DNA from 3 places in the Arthrobacter sp. MDT2-34-1 genome. Region 1 is predicted to be linked to each of the others. Evidence: riboswitches for the same ligand, from Rfam matches in the RefSeq annotation. Region 1 holds a riboswitch; each other region holds the start of a gene.
The links. Region 1 has a riboswitch for S-adenosylmethionine ahead of AC5RVV_RS14145 (O-acetylhomoserine aminocarboxypropyltransferase/cysteine synthase family protein). Riboswitches for the same ligand answer to the same signal wherever they lie in the genome.

Region 1 (5,282 bases):
AGACGCTGCATAAGCTCTGCCTTCGAAACCCGTCTTAGGCGTACCGCTGACTCGGCTATAACCAGCGCCTCCAAGCGCGGCCGGCAGCGGATTGCGTGCAGCACACAATCCAGGGTCCCTACGTAACCCCACCTCCCCTCGGCTGCGAGCCTGCCACGGTGCTTGATCACGGTCTCAGGTTGTCTGCCATGGTCCGCCCAGAGATGCAATTGGGGCGGGTCTTTCACTGTCCAGAGTCCCAGCTCCCCGGCGGCCGAGACGCAGGTGATGAGCCCGCCAGCCATCATCGCGATGCGCAGATCGGCATCCGCATTGGCAGTGGCTACTAGCCCCCGTCGAAGGGACGTCACGGCGCCCGACGCGATCGCCACCTTGATCGCATCCGGTCCGATGCCCGCCCGGCGCAGGTCCCTAACGAGGGCTGTTCCTCCTCTTTTCGCCACCCAGTTGGCGATCATTTCGGGAGTCTGCATGTAATCGAGGATGACCGCGCCCTTCGGCCGCCACCATTGCCGGCCCGAAATTGTGGACATCGGATGACCGGCAATGAAAAGCGGCGCCGAACACCTGCGAACGGACTGCATCGCCGGCGCCGAAGACTTCCCGGCCCAGTTGAACCTGCCAGTCCTCCGGCGGGGCCGCGAGAGGCTTCCCGGCTCGGCGTGGACCCGCCTAGTCCTGACGCAGGGCGCGCACCAGCGAGTTGAACCGCTCGTTGGCGGCCAGGTCCTCGATCAGGACCGACGCCCCGTCCGGCCCGGCCAGCGGGATCCGCCAGTTCGGGTATTCGTCGGCGGTGCCCGGCTGGTTCTGGGTCCGAAGCTCCCCCACAGCGTCCGTGAGCGCAACGCCCAGCAGTACCGACGGGGTCTGCGTGATGAACGCGTGCAGCGCCTCGACGGTGCGTTGTTCGGCGGCGGGGCCGGCGCCGTCGTCGTGCTGTGGCGCGGCCGGCACCCGCGAGCGCACCGTGGAGAGCACTGCCTCTTGGGCTGCCTGATCCAAAGCCCGTTCCTCCTCCACGGGCCGGTTCAGCAGGCCCAGCGATTCACGCAACTCCACGTGCTTGCCCGCCAGGTAGCCGGCGGTAGGCGGCAGGTCGTGCGTGGTGACGCTGGTCAGGCAGGAACGGCGGTAGCGCTCGGGTGCGCGGGGGCTGCCGTCCTCGTACTCAAACCACAGGATGGAGGTCCCCAGGATGCCGCGCTCGGCCAGGTAGTCCTGCACGCCCGGCTCGAACACCCCGAGGTCCTCACCAATGACGACGACGCCGGCCCGTTCCGCTTCCAGGGCGAGGATGCCGATCAAGGCCTCGTGATCGTAGTACACGTAGGCGCCTTCGCCGGGAGGGCTGCCGGCGGGAATCCACCACAGCCGGAACAGCCCGAGGATATGGTCCACCCGGATGCCGCCGGCGTGCCGCAGGACGGTCCGCAGCATGTCCCGGTAGGCAACATAGCCGGATTCGGCCAGGCGGTGCGGATGCCACGGGGGCTGTGACCAGTCCTGGCCCTGTTGGTTGAACATGTCCGGCGGCGCGCCCACGGAGATGCCGGGGGTCAGCACATCCTGCAACGTCCAGGCGTCGGCGCCGGTGGGATGGACGCCGACGGCGAGATCGTGCACTATCCCGATGTTCATTCCCGCATCGAGGGCGCTGGCCTGCGCCGCCTCGAGCTGCTCGTCGCACAGCCACTGCAGCCATTGATGGAACTCGATGCGGTCCTTCAGCTCGCTGCGCTGCGCTTCGATGAACACGGCATCCGACCACTCCGGTGCCCCGGCCGGAACAGTTTCGGCCATGGCACACCACAGGGCAAAGCGCTCCAGCCCCTCGCCTTCCTGCGCGCGGAAGGCCTCGAACCGCTGCTGGCGTTCCGCGGACCGGGGCACAGCGAAGACCGTTTCCAGCGCCTGCAGCTTGGCCGCAAAAACCAGGTCGCGGTCCAGGATGCCGGCGTCCAGGTTCGCGTCGTGGAAGTTGTTGGCCAGCGGGATGCCGCGGGCTTCGGGCACGTCCTCGACCCGCAGGTACAGCGGATTGACGAACCGGCGCGTGGAGGGCAGGTAGGGCGAGGGCTCCACCGGCGGTTTCGGCTGGGCCGCGTGCAGCGGGTTGATCAGGACGAAGCCCGCGCCCTTCGCGGCGGCCGTCTCGGCGAGGCTGGCCAAGTCATGCAGGTCACCGATGCCCCACGAGGACCGCGAGCGCACGGAGTACAGCTGTGCCATCAACCCCCACGTCCGGGGCAGGCGGTCCGCGGTGGTCAGGCGCCGCGGGGTGACCACGAGGGCGCACCGCGCCTCGCTGTCGGTTGGCTCCGGGGCCGCGCCGGTTCCGGGCTCCATCGATTCCGACCGGTCCGGGGCCGCGCCGGTCCCGGCCTGCATCACCTCCGGCATTTCCGGGGCCGCGCCGGTCCCGGCCTCCATCGGCTCGGACCGCTCCACGACCTCCAGCGTGTGCCAGCCCAGCGGGATGTCCGCCGGCACCACCGCCGTGAAACGAACAGGCGGGGCACCTTCCGCATCCTCCGACCCGCCGGCCAGCACCTCGACGTCGCGCCGGGAGCCGTCCTCCAGCAGGATCCGGACCCGCGGACGGACGCCGCGCCGCGCATTGACCGGAACCTCGGTGGCAGTGCCTTGGCGGACGACGACGGCGGGCGGCAGCGTGCGCTGCACCGGTGCCAGTTCAGCGGCCCGGAGGGAAGCCGTCACGTCGTCGTCGGTGGCACAGGGGACGCCCAGCGCGGTGAGGACGGAAACCAGCGTTGCCTCACTGACTGTTTTCTCGTCGCCATCCCAGCCGCGGAAGGTAATGCCAACGCCATGTTTTCCCGCGAGGCGCTGCAGCGCCGAAAGTTCAGCCATAGACCCAATCTACGGTGAACTGTCCGGACCCGGGAACGTTCGTCACGCCGGTACGGCGAAGGTCGTGGCTCCGACGCGCGGCGAGCACCGCCGTCGTGCCGGGCATTCGCAGGCCGGACAAACAGCGAGGCGTCGTCCGCAATTCCGAACGTCCAAAGCGTTCGCGAGGCCGGGCGGCGAAGGCGAGCACCGCCGTCGTACCGGGCCGCCGCAAGCCCGGGCAACCGCACGGCGTGCCGCCTCAGGGCCCGGGCGCCCACAGCCCGGACGCAACGCGGCTCAACATTTTTTGGTGCCGCGGCCGTTGGTTGCGAGAATGGACGAGACCATCCCGAGCGGTTGAGAGATCTGGCTCTTTGACACCGCAGCAACCATCCGGACGCCACCGGAAAGGTGCTACCGCCAGAAGCGATGGAGAGAGCGCAAGCAATCTTTGATCCGGACGGTGCCTGCACGGTGCCGCCAGGACCGTCATTCCGGGAACCCAAGTTTTGAAGGAGCAACCGCCTGATGGCTGAACGCACATTCGGTTTCCGCACCCGTGCCCTGCACGCCGGCGGCACGCCCGACGCCGAGCACGGTGCCCGGGCCGTACCGATCTACCAGAGCACGTCGTTCGTGTTCAAAGACACCGACGACGCCGCGAACCTCTTCGCGCTGCAGAAGTACGGCAACATCTACTCCCGCATCGGCAACCCCACGGTCGCCGCGTTCGAGGAGCGCATCGCCTCGCTCGAGGGCGGCATCGGCGCGGTGGCCACATCCTCGGGCATGGCCGCCGAGTTCATCACCTTCGCGGCCCTGGCCGGGGCGGGCGACCACATCGTGGCCTCGTCCAAGCTCTACGGCGGCACCATCACCCAGCTGGACGTGACGCTGCGCCGGTTCGGCGTGGAGACCACGTTCGTCGACTCCAACGACCCGGCCGACTTCGCCGCGGCCATCGGGGAGAACACCAAGGCCGTCTACACCGAGATCGTGGCCAACCCGTCCGGCGACATCGCGGACCTCGCCGGTTTGGCCGCGGTGGCGCACGACGCCGGGCTCCCCCTGGTCGTGGACGCCACCCTGAGCACGCCCTACCTGATCCGCCCGATCGAGCACGGCGCGGACATCGTGATCCACTCCGCCACCAAGTTCCTGGGCGGCCACGGCACCACCCTGGGCGGCGTCGTCGTCGAATCCGGCCGTTTCAACTGGGGCAACGGCAAGTTTCCGCAGATGACCGAGCCGGTGCCCAGCTACGGCAACGTGTCCTGGTGGGGCAACTTCGGCGAGTACGGCTTCCTCACCAAGCTCCGGTCCGAGCAGCTGCGCGACATCGGCCCGTCGCTGTCGGCACAGTCCGCGTTCCAGCTGCTGCAGGGCGTGGAAACGCTGGCGCAGCGGATGGACGAGCACCTGGCCAACGCCCGCACCGTGGCCGAGTGGCTGGAAGCCGACGAGCGCGTCTCTTGGGTCAGCTACGCCGGCCTGCCCGCCCACCCGCATTACGAGCGGGGCCGGAAGTACCTGCCCAAGGGCGTGGGCTCCGTGTTCAGCTTCGGCGTCAAGGGCGGCCGCACCGCGGGCCAGAAGTTCATCGAATCGCTGCAGCTGGCCAGCCACCTGGCCAACATCGGCGACGCCCGCACCCTGGTGCTGCACCCGGGATCGACCACCCACCAGCAGCTCACCGCCGACCAGCTGGTGGCTGCCGGCGTGCCCGAGGACCTGATCCGCATCTCCGTGGGTCTGGAAGACGTGGACGACATTCTCTGGGATTTGGACCAGGCGCTGGCCGCCTCGCAGCAGGCCGGCGCCGAGCACGGCCCCAGCCGCGACCATGAGGACGCCGCGTTCGACAGCTCCGAGTTCGCCTCGCCCAGCTATGCCGGCGAGTCCTGCACGATCCCGGCGGAGCGCTCCCCCCGGACAGAGCCCGGAACGCGCGTAGTCGAGTCCGTCGAAGAACTGATCGAAGCCGAAGAAGGAGCCGCCAAGTGACCGCGACACCGGAACGCACCTGGATCGGCCCGTCCGCCGCGGAGCGTCTGAACATCCTGCGCAACACCAAATCCATCGCCATTGTCGGCGCCTCGGACAAGCCGAGCCGGGCCAGCTACTTCGTGGCCACGTACCTGCTGTCCAGCTCGCCGTACAAGGTGTATTTCGTGAACCCGGTGGCGAAGGAGATCCTGGGTCAGCCGGTGTACAAGTCGCTGGCGGACCTGCCCGAGGTGCCGGACCTGGTGGATGTCTTCCGCAGGCACGACGACCTGCCCACCGTTTTGGAGGAAACCCTGGCCGTCGGCGCCAAGACGCTCTGGCTGCAACTGGGCTCCTGGCACGAGGAGGTCGCGGCCCAGGCCGAGGCCGCCGGCTTGAACGTGGTGATGGACCGCTGCGTGAAGATCGAGCACGCACGC
Region 2 (5,282 bases), on a different contig from region 1:
CGCGACCGAAGCGCCATGGTGTTCCAGCACTACAACCTGTTCCCGCACATGACCGTGCTGCAGAACATCATCGAGGGCCCGGTCCAGGTGCAGAAGCGGTCCAAGGCCGAAGCGGTGCGCGAGGCCAGGTCGCTGCTGGACCGTGTCGGGCTCTCCGGCAAGGAAGACCAGTACCCGCATCAGCTCTCCGGCGGACAGCAGCAGCGGGTCGGCATTGTCCGGGCGCTGGCGCTCAAACCTTCGCTGCTGCTGTTCGACGAGCCCACGTCCGCACTGGATCCTGAACTGGTGGGCGACGTGCTGCACGTGATCAAGGAACTGGCTGACGAGGGCTGGACCATGGCCCTGGTCACCCACGAGCTGGCCTTCGCCCGTGAAGTGGCCAGCGAAGTGGTGTTCATGGACGGCGGCGTGGTGGTGGAACGCGGACACCCCGAACAGGTGCTGCGCGAACCGCGGGAGGAGCGCACCCGGCAGTTCGTCCACCGGCTGCTCAACCCGTTCTAGGACCGGGTTCACTTCCGGCTGCCCCCACCCTCCCCCCGACGGCTCCCTGCATCCGCGGGGGGGGTCCCGCCTGCACCGGTCCACAGCACCACGCCGCCACGCCGGGTGTGGCGCACGCCACGCCGGTGCGAAATTCATCTGATGTCATCTGGGATGGCAGAATGTAAAGTTCCATGCACCGTTCCGCATGGCAGGCTCGTTCCGGCCGGAAGCTTCCATCCCGCGTTTCTCCTGCGCGGAAACCTCCGGCCACGAAAGGCAGAACCATGGCCACTTCCCTGGCTACCAAGTCGTTGACCGCACAGACGGCTTCCGAAGCGCACGATCTCCTGAATGCTGCGGTCGAAGAGTTGCAAAAGCTCGCCGCCATCGACGGCGATTGCGGCATCTTGGTCACTCGCACCGGCCCCGGGCAGTTTACGGTGGAGCTGAGCGACGACGTGCCCTACGGCATCACCCAGGAATCGCATCTGTACTAAGCGGTTGGCGGGCCGGTCCCGGTTATATGACGCCGCCCGGTTGCCCGGAATGAAGCGCCGGCCCGCCCCGGTGGGATAATTTCGCCCATGGCTCCAGCGATTGCGTACCAAGGTGAACCCGGCTCGAACTCCCACATGGCTTGCCTGGAAGTGCGCCCCGGTTGGGAAGCGGTGCCGTGTGCCAGCTTCGAGGATGCGTTCGCTGCCGTCACCGGCGGCGAGGCGGAACTGGCCATGATCCCCATCGACAACTCGATCGCCGGGCGGGTGGCGGACATCCACGCCCTGCTGCCGAAGACCACCCTGCAGATCGTGGAGGAATTCTTCCTGCCCATCCGTTTCAGCCTGCTGGGCGTACGCGGGGCCACCGTGGAGCAGGCCCGGGAGGTGCACAGCCACATCCATGCTTTGGGCCAGTGCCGCAAGCTGATCCGCAGGCTCGGGCTCACTCCGGTCATCGCCGGCGACACCGCCGGTTCGGCCCGGGAGGTGGCCGAATGGAAGGACCCGACCAAGGTCTCCCTGGCGCCGCCGATGGCCGCCGAACTCTACGGCCTGGAGGTTTTCGCGGAAAAGGTCGAAGACGATCCGACGAACACCACACGGTTCGTGGTGCTGGCCGACCGCCGGCCGGTCCCGTCCCGCGAGGAACTTCCCGGTCCGGCCGTGACCAGCTTCGTGTTCCGCGTGCGGAACGTGCCGTCCGCGCTGTACAAGGCGCTGGGCGGTTTCGCCACCAACGGCATCAACATGACCCGGTTGGAGAGCTACATGGTGGGCGGCGAGTTTGCCGCCACCATGTTCATGGTGGACGTCGAAGGCCACCCGGACGATCCGGCCATGGTCCACGCCTTCGAGGAACTGGACTTCTTCACCACCGAAATCCGCATCCTGGGCGTCTACCCGGCGCATCCGTTCCGGCAGCAGACCGTGCGCCCGGGCGCCGCCGCGCAGTAGCCGTGGCGCCAGCAGTCGGACAGTAGCCTTCGGGGCAGCAGCCGTCGCACGGCCGCCCGTCGGGCAGCAGCCACCTCGCGTGGCCCGGGAGTAAAACGCTGCATTTGACGAACTGTTACCGGCGTTTGACCCAGGCCCTTCCCCGCTCTTAGCGTGGAGACGAATCAAGAGCGCCAACTTCACAGCCCTGGCTGGTTGGCCGGCAACCCTCTACCGTAGCGGGGTGCTCCAGGTGATGATTCGGCCCGCCGGGGATGTCGGCAGGCAAGTACGCGTATCCACCCGCAGCAGCTCGGCCGCAGCGGATGCGCCCAAGCCCCAAGGACGCCATGTCGCTACACCATGACCTGACCCCCCACACGTTGCGCTCCGCCTTCGGCCGGTTCCCCTCGGGCATCGCGGCGCTGTGCGCGACCGTCGACGGCGAGCCGCAGGGCATCGTCGCCTCCTCGTTCACCGTGGGCGTCTCCCTCGAGCCGCCGCTGGTGATGTTCGCCGTGCAAAACACCTCACGGACCTGGCCGCTGGTCCGGCGGGCCAACCGGATCGGCGTCTCGGTGCTCGGCACCGGGCACGACGGCGTCTGCCGCCAGATCGCGTCCAGGACCGGTGACCGCTTTGCCGGCCTGAGCCTGCACGGCACCGACGACGGCGCGCTTTTCCTCAACGACGCGGCGCTCTGGCTGGACTGCTCGGTGCACCAGGAAGTCCCGGCCGGGGACCACCACGTCGTGCTGCTGCAGGTGCACGGACTGTCCACGCACGACGGCACCCACGAGCCCCTGGTCTTCCACGATTCCGCGTTCCGCCGGTTGGAACAGCCGGCCTTCGTCTAGGACGCATGGTCCCGGCCCCGCCCGCAGCTGCGGGGCCGGGCGCGGGCAGCTAAGGCAGCGGCCTGCCTCGGGCCGCCACCCACAGGGAGTACCACTCCTCGCGGGTCATCGATGCTCCAACCGCTTCCGCCTCGGCACAGGCCCGGATCCGGTCCGGGCTGCTGGTACCGACGACCGGCCGGATGCCTGCCGGATGCCGCAGCAGCCAGCCCAGCACCACGGCCTCGGGCGGGCACCCCTTGTCCCGGGCAAGTTCCGTGACCAGGGCTGCCGCTGCTTGATCCGCCGGGGGAGAGGCATCCGCGGGCGCGGAAGCATCCGGTGTCGCGGCCTCCGCTGCCGCACGCCCGCTGTACCGGCCCTGGGCCAGCGCTCCCCAGGCCTGCAGCTCCACCCCGTGGGCGGCGCAGTATTCCAAGGTGCCGTGCGGGAAGCTGATCCCCGGTCCCTCCGGGTGGTTCACCAGCACCCCTGACTCCAGCCAGTCGCGTCGGTACAGGCTCATTTCCAGCTGGTTCACCGCCAGCGGTTCATCCAGCGCCGACTGCAGCCAGCGCATCTGTTCGCCGGACATGTTCGAGACACCAAGGCGGCGGACCTTCCCGGCCATCCGAAGCTCGTTGAACGCCGCGGCGATCTCTTCGGCCGGCGTCAGCGGATCGGGCCGGTGGATCAGCAGCGTATCCAGGTGATCGGTGTGCAGCCGGCGCAGGCTCTCGTCGGTGCGGGTCAGGATGGCTTTCCGCGAGGAGTCGTAGTGCCCGACCATGCCGGGGGCCGGCAGCCGGATGCCGCATTTGCCCTGCAGCCGGATCGAGTCGCGCAGCTCGGGACTTCCGGCCAACACCCGCCCGAACGCGGCCTCGGCCTTGCCGTGGGCGTAGATGTCGGCGTGGTCGAACGTCGTGATCCCGGCCTCCAGCGCCGCCGCCACGGCCGCGTGCGCGGCCGCCACATCGGCCGCTTCCAGCGGCCCGCTCCCCCAGCCACCACCCAACCCCATGCAGCCGAATATGAGGCGCGAGCCGGCGTCGTTCATTGAAAGTTCCCCCTTCGCTGGACAGGTTTCCAGCGTACGACGGCGGTGCCCGGGGAGGCGTCGGCGCCGGCCGGGTGATGCAGACACCGAAGAACACTCCTCGTAGCGGGGCGCCGATTCAACTCGGGCGGCATCAGCCGGTGTGGCGACGGAGGAACGCCACGCTGCGCTCCAGCACCTGCCACGCCGCTTCCAACTCCAGGTTGAACTGGAACTGGTGCCCTAGGCCGGCCTCCGTGTGGGGGAAGAACTCCTCCACGGCCGCGCCCTTGATCCGCAGCGCTTCGACCAGCCCGAGCGAGTGCGGCAGCAACGGGTCCGTGTTGCCCGCTGACACGAAAGCCGGCGGGTAATCGGCGCCCACGTGCTTGGCCACGGAGGCCAGCGCGACGTACGGACGCTCCAGATAGTCTTTGGCCCCGGTGTAGGACCACAGCACCGTGCGCAGGTAATTCTGGTTCCCGGCCTGGTCCGCCCCGGCGAGCGAGAGGTCGTACGCCCCGCAGTGCAGCAGCACCGCGCGCAGCCGCTCCGGCTTCATGGGCGAGGCAATGCCGAGCCTTTTGGCATAGTCGGGATCGGCGATGACGAGCGCCAGTTGCGCGGCAATTTGCGCGCCCGCCGAGTCCCCGGCCAGCACGATCCGCTCGGTATCGATGTGAAGCCGCTCGGCATTGTGTTCCAGGTAGCGCAGCGCGGCGGCCGTCTGGCGCACCGGCGCGGGGTAGCGGCGCACGTGGGCCAGCGAATAGTCCACCCCCACGGCGGTGAAGCCGTAGGAGGCGAGGATTCGAAGGTAATTGGCGACGTCGTTCTTGGTGCCGGAGATCCAGGCCCCGCCGTGGATCCAGACAATTGTCGGAAGACGCAGCGAATCCTCGGCCGCCTTGTCCGGGAAGAACACGTCCAGGCGGGTATGCCCGTGGTTGCTGAGGTATTCCTGATCCAATACTTCGCTGATTCCGTCCGGCACGTGCCGGGCCATCGCGCGGGCCGTGCGCCGGCCGTCCCGTTCCGACAGCACCCGCAGCAGCACCGCCAGCGGCCGGGGGCTGAAGCGCAGCCACAGGACCAGGCCGCCGGCAAGGGCCGCCGGGACGGTGACGAGCACGGCAACTGCTGTCAGTGCGCGGCGGATACGGACCTGCATGGCTTCCTCCGATCGGCCGGTAGTGAACCAATCGTGAGCCCGCCCCGCCCGCGGGGCAAGCCCCTCCCCTGCCTGACCGTCAATCGCCGGACCCCCCCCGCCCGCGAAGGGCCGTGAGGCCCGCAAACGGCTGGACGGCCACCGACGAAAAGCCTTGCAGCTCGCCCGCCAAGGGCGGGAAACCACGTCAACCGAGGGCAACCACCAGGCTCAGCGCGGCCAAGACCAGGGCGACCGGCGTCATGGTCCACCGCTCGGGCTTGCTGCGCGAGATGGCGTTCATCAGGACGCCGACGAACAGGTACGCGGTCAGG
Region 3 (5,282 bases), on a different contig from region 1:
CGGGACGGCCGAGCCGCCGGCGGAGGCGGGGGACTCGGCCTTCACGGTCGAATTGGCCGACGGCACCGAGGTTCCGGTGGGACCCGGGGAATCGATTCTGCAGGCCCTCGAAGCGGTCGGGATCCACCCGCTGAATTCCTGCCGGGAGGGGATCTGCGGCACCTGCGAAACCCCCGTCCTGGGTGGTGAGATCGACCACCGTGACTCGCTGCTGTCCGACGACGAGCGCGAGGCCGGAGACACCATGATGATCTGCGTGTCGCGATGCAAGGGCCGGCGCCTGCTGCTGGACTTGTAGCAGCCAAGCGTTCCCGGCGCCGACGCGGGCCACGGGAGCAGCCGCGCACGGAACGGAAGCGCCCCAGGCCGATGACTCCCGCGGTTCTGTTGGCAAGATGGAGGCTATGGACAAGCAGAGGGTCGCCACCGCGAGCACGCCGCGCACGGTCAAGTACTACCGGGCGGAAGTGCTCATCGTCCTGGGACTCTCGCTCGGGCAGTCGGCGGTCTATGCCGTGGTGAACCTGCTGGAAAAAATGACCCGCGCTCCGCTGGCCTCGCAGACGACCACACTGAACCCGGTGCTGAACGAGCGGGAACTCTTCGATTTCGTGTACCAAATGCTTGGCATCGTCTTTGCGCTGGTGCCGGTGGCCCTGGTGCTGTTTTTGATGACCGGTCCCGGACGGTCGGCCTTCCGGGCGATCGGGTTCACGTTTTCCCGGCCGCGGCTGGACTTCGGCCTGGGCTTTTTGCTCGCGCTGGTGATCGGTGTCGGGACGCTGGGCGTCTATGCCGCCGGCCGGGCGCTGGGAATCACCACCGCCATTGTCCCGGCGGCCCTGGATGAATACTGGTGGACGGTTCCGGTGTTGGTCCTGTCCGCGCTGCGGCATGCGGTCCTCGAAGAGGTGGTCATGGTGGGCTACCTCTTCAACCGCTTCGCGAAGTTCGGCTGGGGCATCTGGTCCGCGATCTTCGTCAGCGCCGCCCTGCGCGGGACCTACCACCTCTACCAGGGCATCGGGCCGGGCATCGGGAACTTCCTCATGGGTTTGGTCTTCGGCTACGCCTATACAAAGGCCAAGCGGGTGATGCCGCTGGTGGTGGCGCACGCGCTGCTGGATATTGCCGGCTTCGTCGGCTACACGCTGCTGGGGCCGGCCATCGGCATCGGCACGTAGCGGGCACAAAGAGTTGCCGGCCATCGGCATCGGCACGTAGCGGGCACAAAAGAGTTGCCGGCCATCTATTGGAGCCTGGTACACGTGCTCCGGCTGTCTCCAGAGCCGCAGCCGAAACCTTCGCAACGGCTCGCCCCCAAGTCAGGAGTGGTGCCGGGGAGAATTGACCGCTACATGCCCGTCCACGAGTTGTTCCACCTATCCTGGGGAAGGCCCGCCATGGAAAGGGACCGGACGATGCCCAGTGGTGTGTCGGTACCTGTGGGCTGGAGCGCGTCCCACATCCAGCGAACCATGCCCGCCCCCGTCGCCCGAATGCGGTCCTCCCGCCTCTTTTCCGCCTCCACTACGTCGGCGGGACTACGGCTCCGAAGGTACTCGTTTCGGGAGTATTTTCCTGCACCATCGAATTCGCCGGCGAGACGAAATTGTTCCCAGTAGAAGTCGACGATGCCGACACGAACTCCCTGCGAATCGAAGACAGGGTACTGCAGTAACGGCTCCGGGAAGTGGTTCAGGTACATCAGAGCCCGGGAGTACGATTCGCCTGGCGACTGCGAGGCGGGATCGGCGAAGGCGAGAACCCGTTTCACGCGGTTTGACTTTCCCGGTGGCAAAGAACCGGCCAGATCAAGAATCCGGGTGGCCTGCAGGGCGGGAAGGCCGAGGTGGCGGTCCACGCGAAGCGCATGGTCCATTGCGGGAACGGCCTCAGCGAAGGGACTATGCGCCGCCACATCGACAACGGTTTGTGCCCGGGAAGTGATCAGGTAGCCGTTGCGGCTAACGAGGGGTTCCAAAAGTTCCCTGCGATGCCACCGGATTCCGCCACGGGACCGACCATGCGTGCCGTTGTAAGCCAACAAGTCCACGTCTAGAGAGCGGCCAATTACCGGAAGTCCCCACACCGCCGCCGCAGAGCGCTGGACAAGGACTCTGTCGGTGCGTCCGGTGCCGACGGCGGCCTCTATGTGTAGGCGCTGCTGCTCCCACCATGGCAACCGCGAGTATTCCCCGGCGGCCGCATACACGCCGCGCCGCAAGCGGACCAATTGTCCTTCCGCAGCTTGTCGGGCGACATCCCGGCGTCCTGGACCCCACTTCTCCAGGTCCCTCACATAGATCAGTTTCACGTCCATACGGGACAGCCTCGGCGGCCTCATGGCGGTCGGGCACGCGGGGAGGAGCTGTGTGGAAAAACGCTGCCCTGCAGGTCGATCTGGAGGGCTTGTGAACGCAAAAGCTCCGTTTCGGGCGTCTGCTCCTTCTATAACGCGGAGCGGACGCCCGAAACGGAGCGATGCCGGGAGAACTTACAGTTCCACGATCCCGTTGGCGGTTTCGAAGCGGACGGACAGGATGCCCGGCGTACCGTTCGGTGCCGTCCAGGCGACCTTGACGTCGTCCAGCAGGCCGTCGACCGGCGTGCCCAGCCAGTCCGCCACCCGCTCGGAAGAGCCGGCGATGGTCAGGCCGATCAGCTTGACCGTGGCGGGGCGGGCGTTGGACGGGTGCAGCGGTTCGGTGCCGTCATCCCAGCGCAACATGTAGGGCACCTGCGGGTCGGCGATGAGGCCCTTGATCCCGATCTGCTGCCAGCTCAGTTCCTGCCCATCCGGGAACTTGCGGTTGCCGGGAACCGCGTGGCGGCCCAGCCGTTCTTCGAACGGGGTCAGGTCGTCGACCGCCACGCACCAGCCCATCCAACCGCCGCCGGCTTCCGACCGCGCCCGCACTGCCTGGCCAAAGGGGGCCTTGTCGGAAGCGGGGTGGTCGAGCACCTCCACGACCTCCAGGTAGTGGTGGTCGGTGAGGGGGAAGATCATATTGCGGGTGCCGAAGCGGGGATGAACCCCGCCCTTGACGGCGTCGATGCCTAGGGCTTTGGAGATCCGCTCTGAGGTGGCAGCCAGACCGTCGGGTTCAGCGGCATAAGAAACATGGTCGAAGCGCATGGCATTATCTTGGCACTTTGTGAACCCGCTCTCGACTTAGGGTGACCTAAGTCACTCAATTTGCGGCTCGTGGGGAACGCGCCGTTCCGGACAGCAATTCCGCCTCCCCGGCACGCGCCGGCAACAGTGACGAAGCGGACGGTCGGACAGGCGGTCCGGAGACCGGTGCCCAGTCATAAGGTGTCATATTGTTGCGGCCGCCGGCTTGTCTGCGGAGACTGGAGGCAGGTCATGAGTGCCAGCGCAAAACCCCGGTTTGCTGGCCGGCAACCCTCCAACCGCGGTGGGGTGCCCCGGGTGAAGACCAGGCAGCCGCCATAAGGCGGTGCGCAAGCGCGGGTCACACCCGGGACAGACATGCCGGCACGGCCGGATCCCGGATGGCCCCTTCCAGTGAAGGAGTTGCACCATGTCCAACGCCGATTGGTCCTTTGAAACCCGTCAGATCCACGCAGGGCAGGAGCCGGACGCCGCCACGGGCGCCCGCGCACTGCCGATCTACCAGACCACGTCATTCGTGTTCCCCAGCGCGCAGAGCGCGGCCGACCGGTTCGCCCTGTCCGAACTGGCACCCATCTACACCAGGATCGGCAACCCCACCCAGGAAGCGGTCGAGACCCGGATCGCCAACCTGGAGGGCGGCGTCGGCGCCCTGCTGCTTGCTTCGGGCCAGGCCGCGTCGACGTTCTCCATCCTCAACCTGGCCGAGGCCGGCGACCACATCGTGGCCAGCCCCAGCCTGTACGGCGGCACCTACAACCTGCTGCGCACCACGCTGCCCAAGTTCGGCATCGAGGTCACCTTCGTCGAGGATCCGGACAACCTGCAGCAGTGGCGCGATGCCGTCAAGCCGAACACCAAGGCGTTCTTTGGCGAGGTCGTCTCCAACCCGCGCCAGGACGTGCTGGACCTGGAGTCGGTCAGCGCCATCGCCCACGAAAACGGCGTGCCGCTGATCGTTGACAACACCTTGTCCACCCCGTACCTGATCCGCCCGATCGAGTGGGGGGCCGACATCGTGCTCCACTCGGCCACCAAGTACCTCGGCGGCCACGGGACGGCGATCGGCGGCGTGATCGTCGACGCCGGCACGTTCGATTTCGCCGCCGACCCCGAAAGGTTCCCGGGGTTCAACACGCCGGACGACACCTACAACGGGCTGGTCTTCGCCCGCGACCTCGGCGTCAACGGCGCTCTGGGCGCCAACCTGGCCTACATCCTCAAGGCCCGGGTGCAGTTGCTGCGCGACCTGGGGTCCGCCATCTCGCCGTTCAATGCCTTCCTGATTGCCCAAGGGCTGGAGACGCTGAGCCTGCGCGTGGAGCGGCATGTGGCCAACGCTCAGAGGGTGGCCGAATTCCTGGAAGAGCACGACGACGTTGCCTCCGTCGCGTACCTCGGCCTGCCCTCCAGCCCCTGGTATGAGCGCGGCCGCAAGTACGGCCCGAAGGGGACCGGCGCCATCGTCGCGTTCGAAATCAAGGGCGGCATCGAGGCCGGAAAGCGCTTTGTGGACGGCCTTGAACTGCACTCGCACGTGGCCAACCTGGGCGATGTGCGCTCGCTGGTGATCCACCCGGCGTCGACCACCCATGCCCAACTCTCGGCCGCGGAACGGGTCGCAGCCGGGGTGACCGACGGTCTGGTCCGGCTGTCGGTAGGCATCGAGAACGTCAACGACATCATCGCCGACCTGGAGGCCGGTTTCCGCGCCGCCAAGGGTGCGGACGACTAGGCAAGCAGGTAGAGCGCAGCGTGACGATAGTGCAACCGCAGGAACTGGTGGAACAGGCAACCGACGGCATCCTGCGCCGGATGCCGGTTGGTGCGCTGGAGCTGGAAGCCGGCGGCTATCTGCCCGAGGTGGTCCTCGGCTTTGAGACCTGGGGCACCCTGAATGCGGACGCGTCCAATGCCGTCCTGATCCAGCATGCCCTGACCGGCAGCACGCATGTCGCACGCGGCTACTCGGACGAGGACGGCTGGTGGGACGACCTGGTAGGCCCCGGTGCCACGATCGACACGGAGCGCTATTTCGTCGTGGCCGCCAACATGATTGGCGGCTGCTACGGCTCCACCGGTCCCTCGTCGCCGGCTCCGGACGGGACGCCGTGGGGTTCACGCTTCCCGTTCGTCACGATCC

Region 2: it holds a riboswitch for S-adenosylmethionine, as region 1 does, so the genes downstream of both, AC5RVV_RS08075 (flavin reductase family protein) here and AC5RVV_RS14145 (O-acetylhomoserine aminocarboxypropyltransferase/cysteine synthase family protein) in region 1, are expected to answer to the same signal.
Region 3: it holds a riboswitch for S-adenosylmethionine, as region 1 does, so the genes downstream of both, AC5RVV_RS16565 (bifunctional o-acetylhomoserine/o-acetylserine sulfhydrylase) here and AC5RVV_RS14145 (O-acetylhomoserine aminocarboxypropyltransferase/cysteine synthase family protein) in region 1, are expected to answer to the same signal.

What each region holds. Positions count from the first base shown of each region.
Region 1 covers NZ_JBNHGO010000003.1:158,584-163,865, reverse strand. Annotated here, with positions in the region: gene AC5RVV_RS14155 (endonuclease domain-containing protein) at 1-584, opposite strand, end outside; gene malQ (4-alpha-glucanotransferase) at 673-2,874, opposite strand; SAM riboswitch class I at 3,198-3,292, shown strand; gene AC5RVV_RS14145 (O-acetylhomoserine aminocarboxypropyltransferase/cysteine synthase family protein) at 3,385-4,860, shown strand; gene AC5RVV_RS14140 (CoA-binding protein) at 4,857-5,282, shown strand, end outside.
Region 2 covers NZ_JBNHGO010000001.1:1,732,869-1,738,150, forward strand. Annotated here, with positions in the region: gene AC5RVV_RS08060 (amino acid ABC transporter ATP-binding protein) at 1-507, shown strand, start outside; gene AC5RVV_RS08065 (hypothetical protein) at 774-986, shown strand; gene AC5RVV_RS08070 (prephenate dehydratase) at 1,074-1,943, shown strand; SAM riboswitch class IV at 2,106-2,220, shown strand; gene AC5RVV_RS08075 (flavin reductase family protein) at 2,273-2,779, shown strand; gene AC5RVV_RS08080 (aldo/keto reductase) at 2,829-3,818, opposite strand; gene AC5RVV_RS08085 (alpha/beta hydrolase) at 3,952-4,968, opposite strand; gene AC5RVV_RS08090 (hypothetical protein) at 5,156-5,282, opposite strand, start outside.
Region 3 covers NZ_JBNHGO010000004.1:144,166-149,447, reverse strand. Annotated here, with positions in the region: gene AC5RVV_RS16585 (PDR/VanB family oxidoreductase) at 1-298, shown strand, start outside; gene AC5RVV_RS16580 (CPBP family intramembrane glutamic endopeptidase) at 405-1,184, shown strand; gene AC5RVV_RS16575 (hypothetical protein) at 1,355-2,323, opposite strand; gene AC5RVV_RS16570 (VOC family protein) at 2,498-3,139, opposite strand; SAM riboswitch class IV at 3,367-3,481, shown strand; gene AC5RVV_RS16565 (bifunctional o-acetylhomoserine/o-acetylserine sulfhydrylase) at 3,549-4,874, shown strand; gene metX (homoserine O-acetyltransferase MetX) at 4,955-5,282, shown strand, end outside.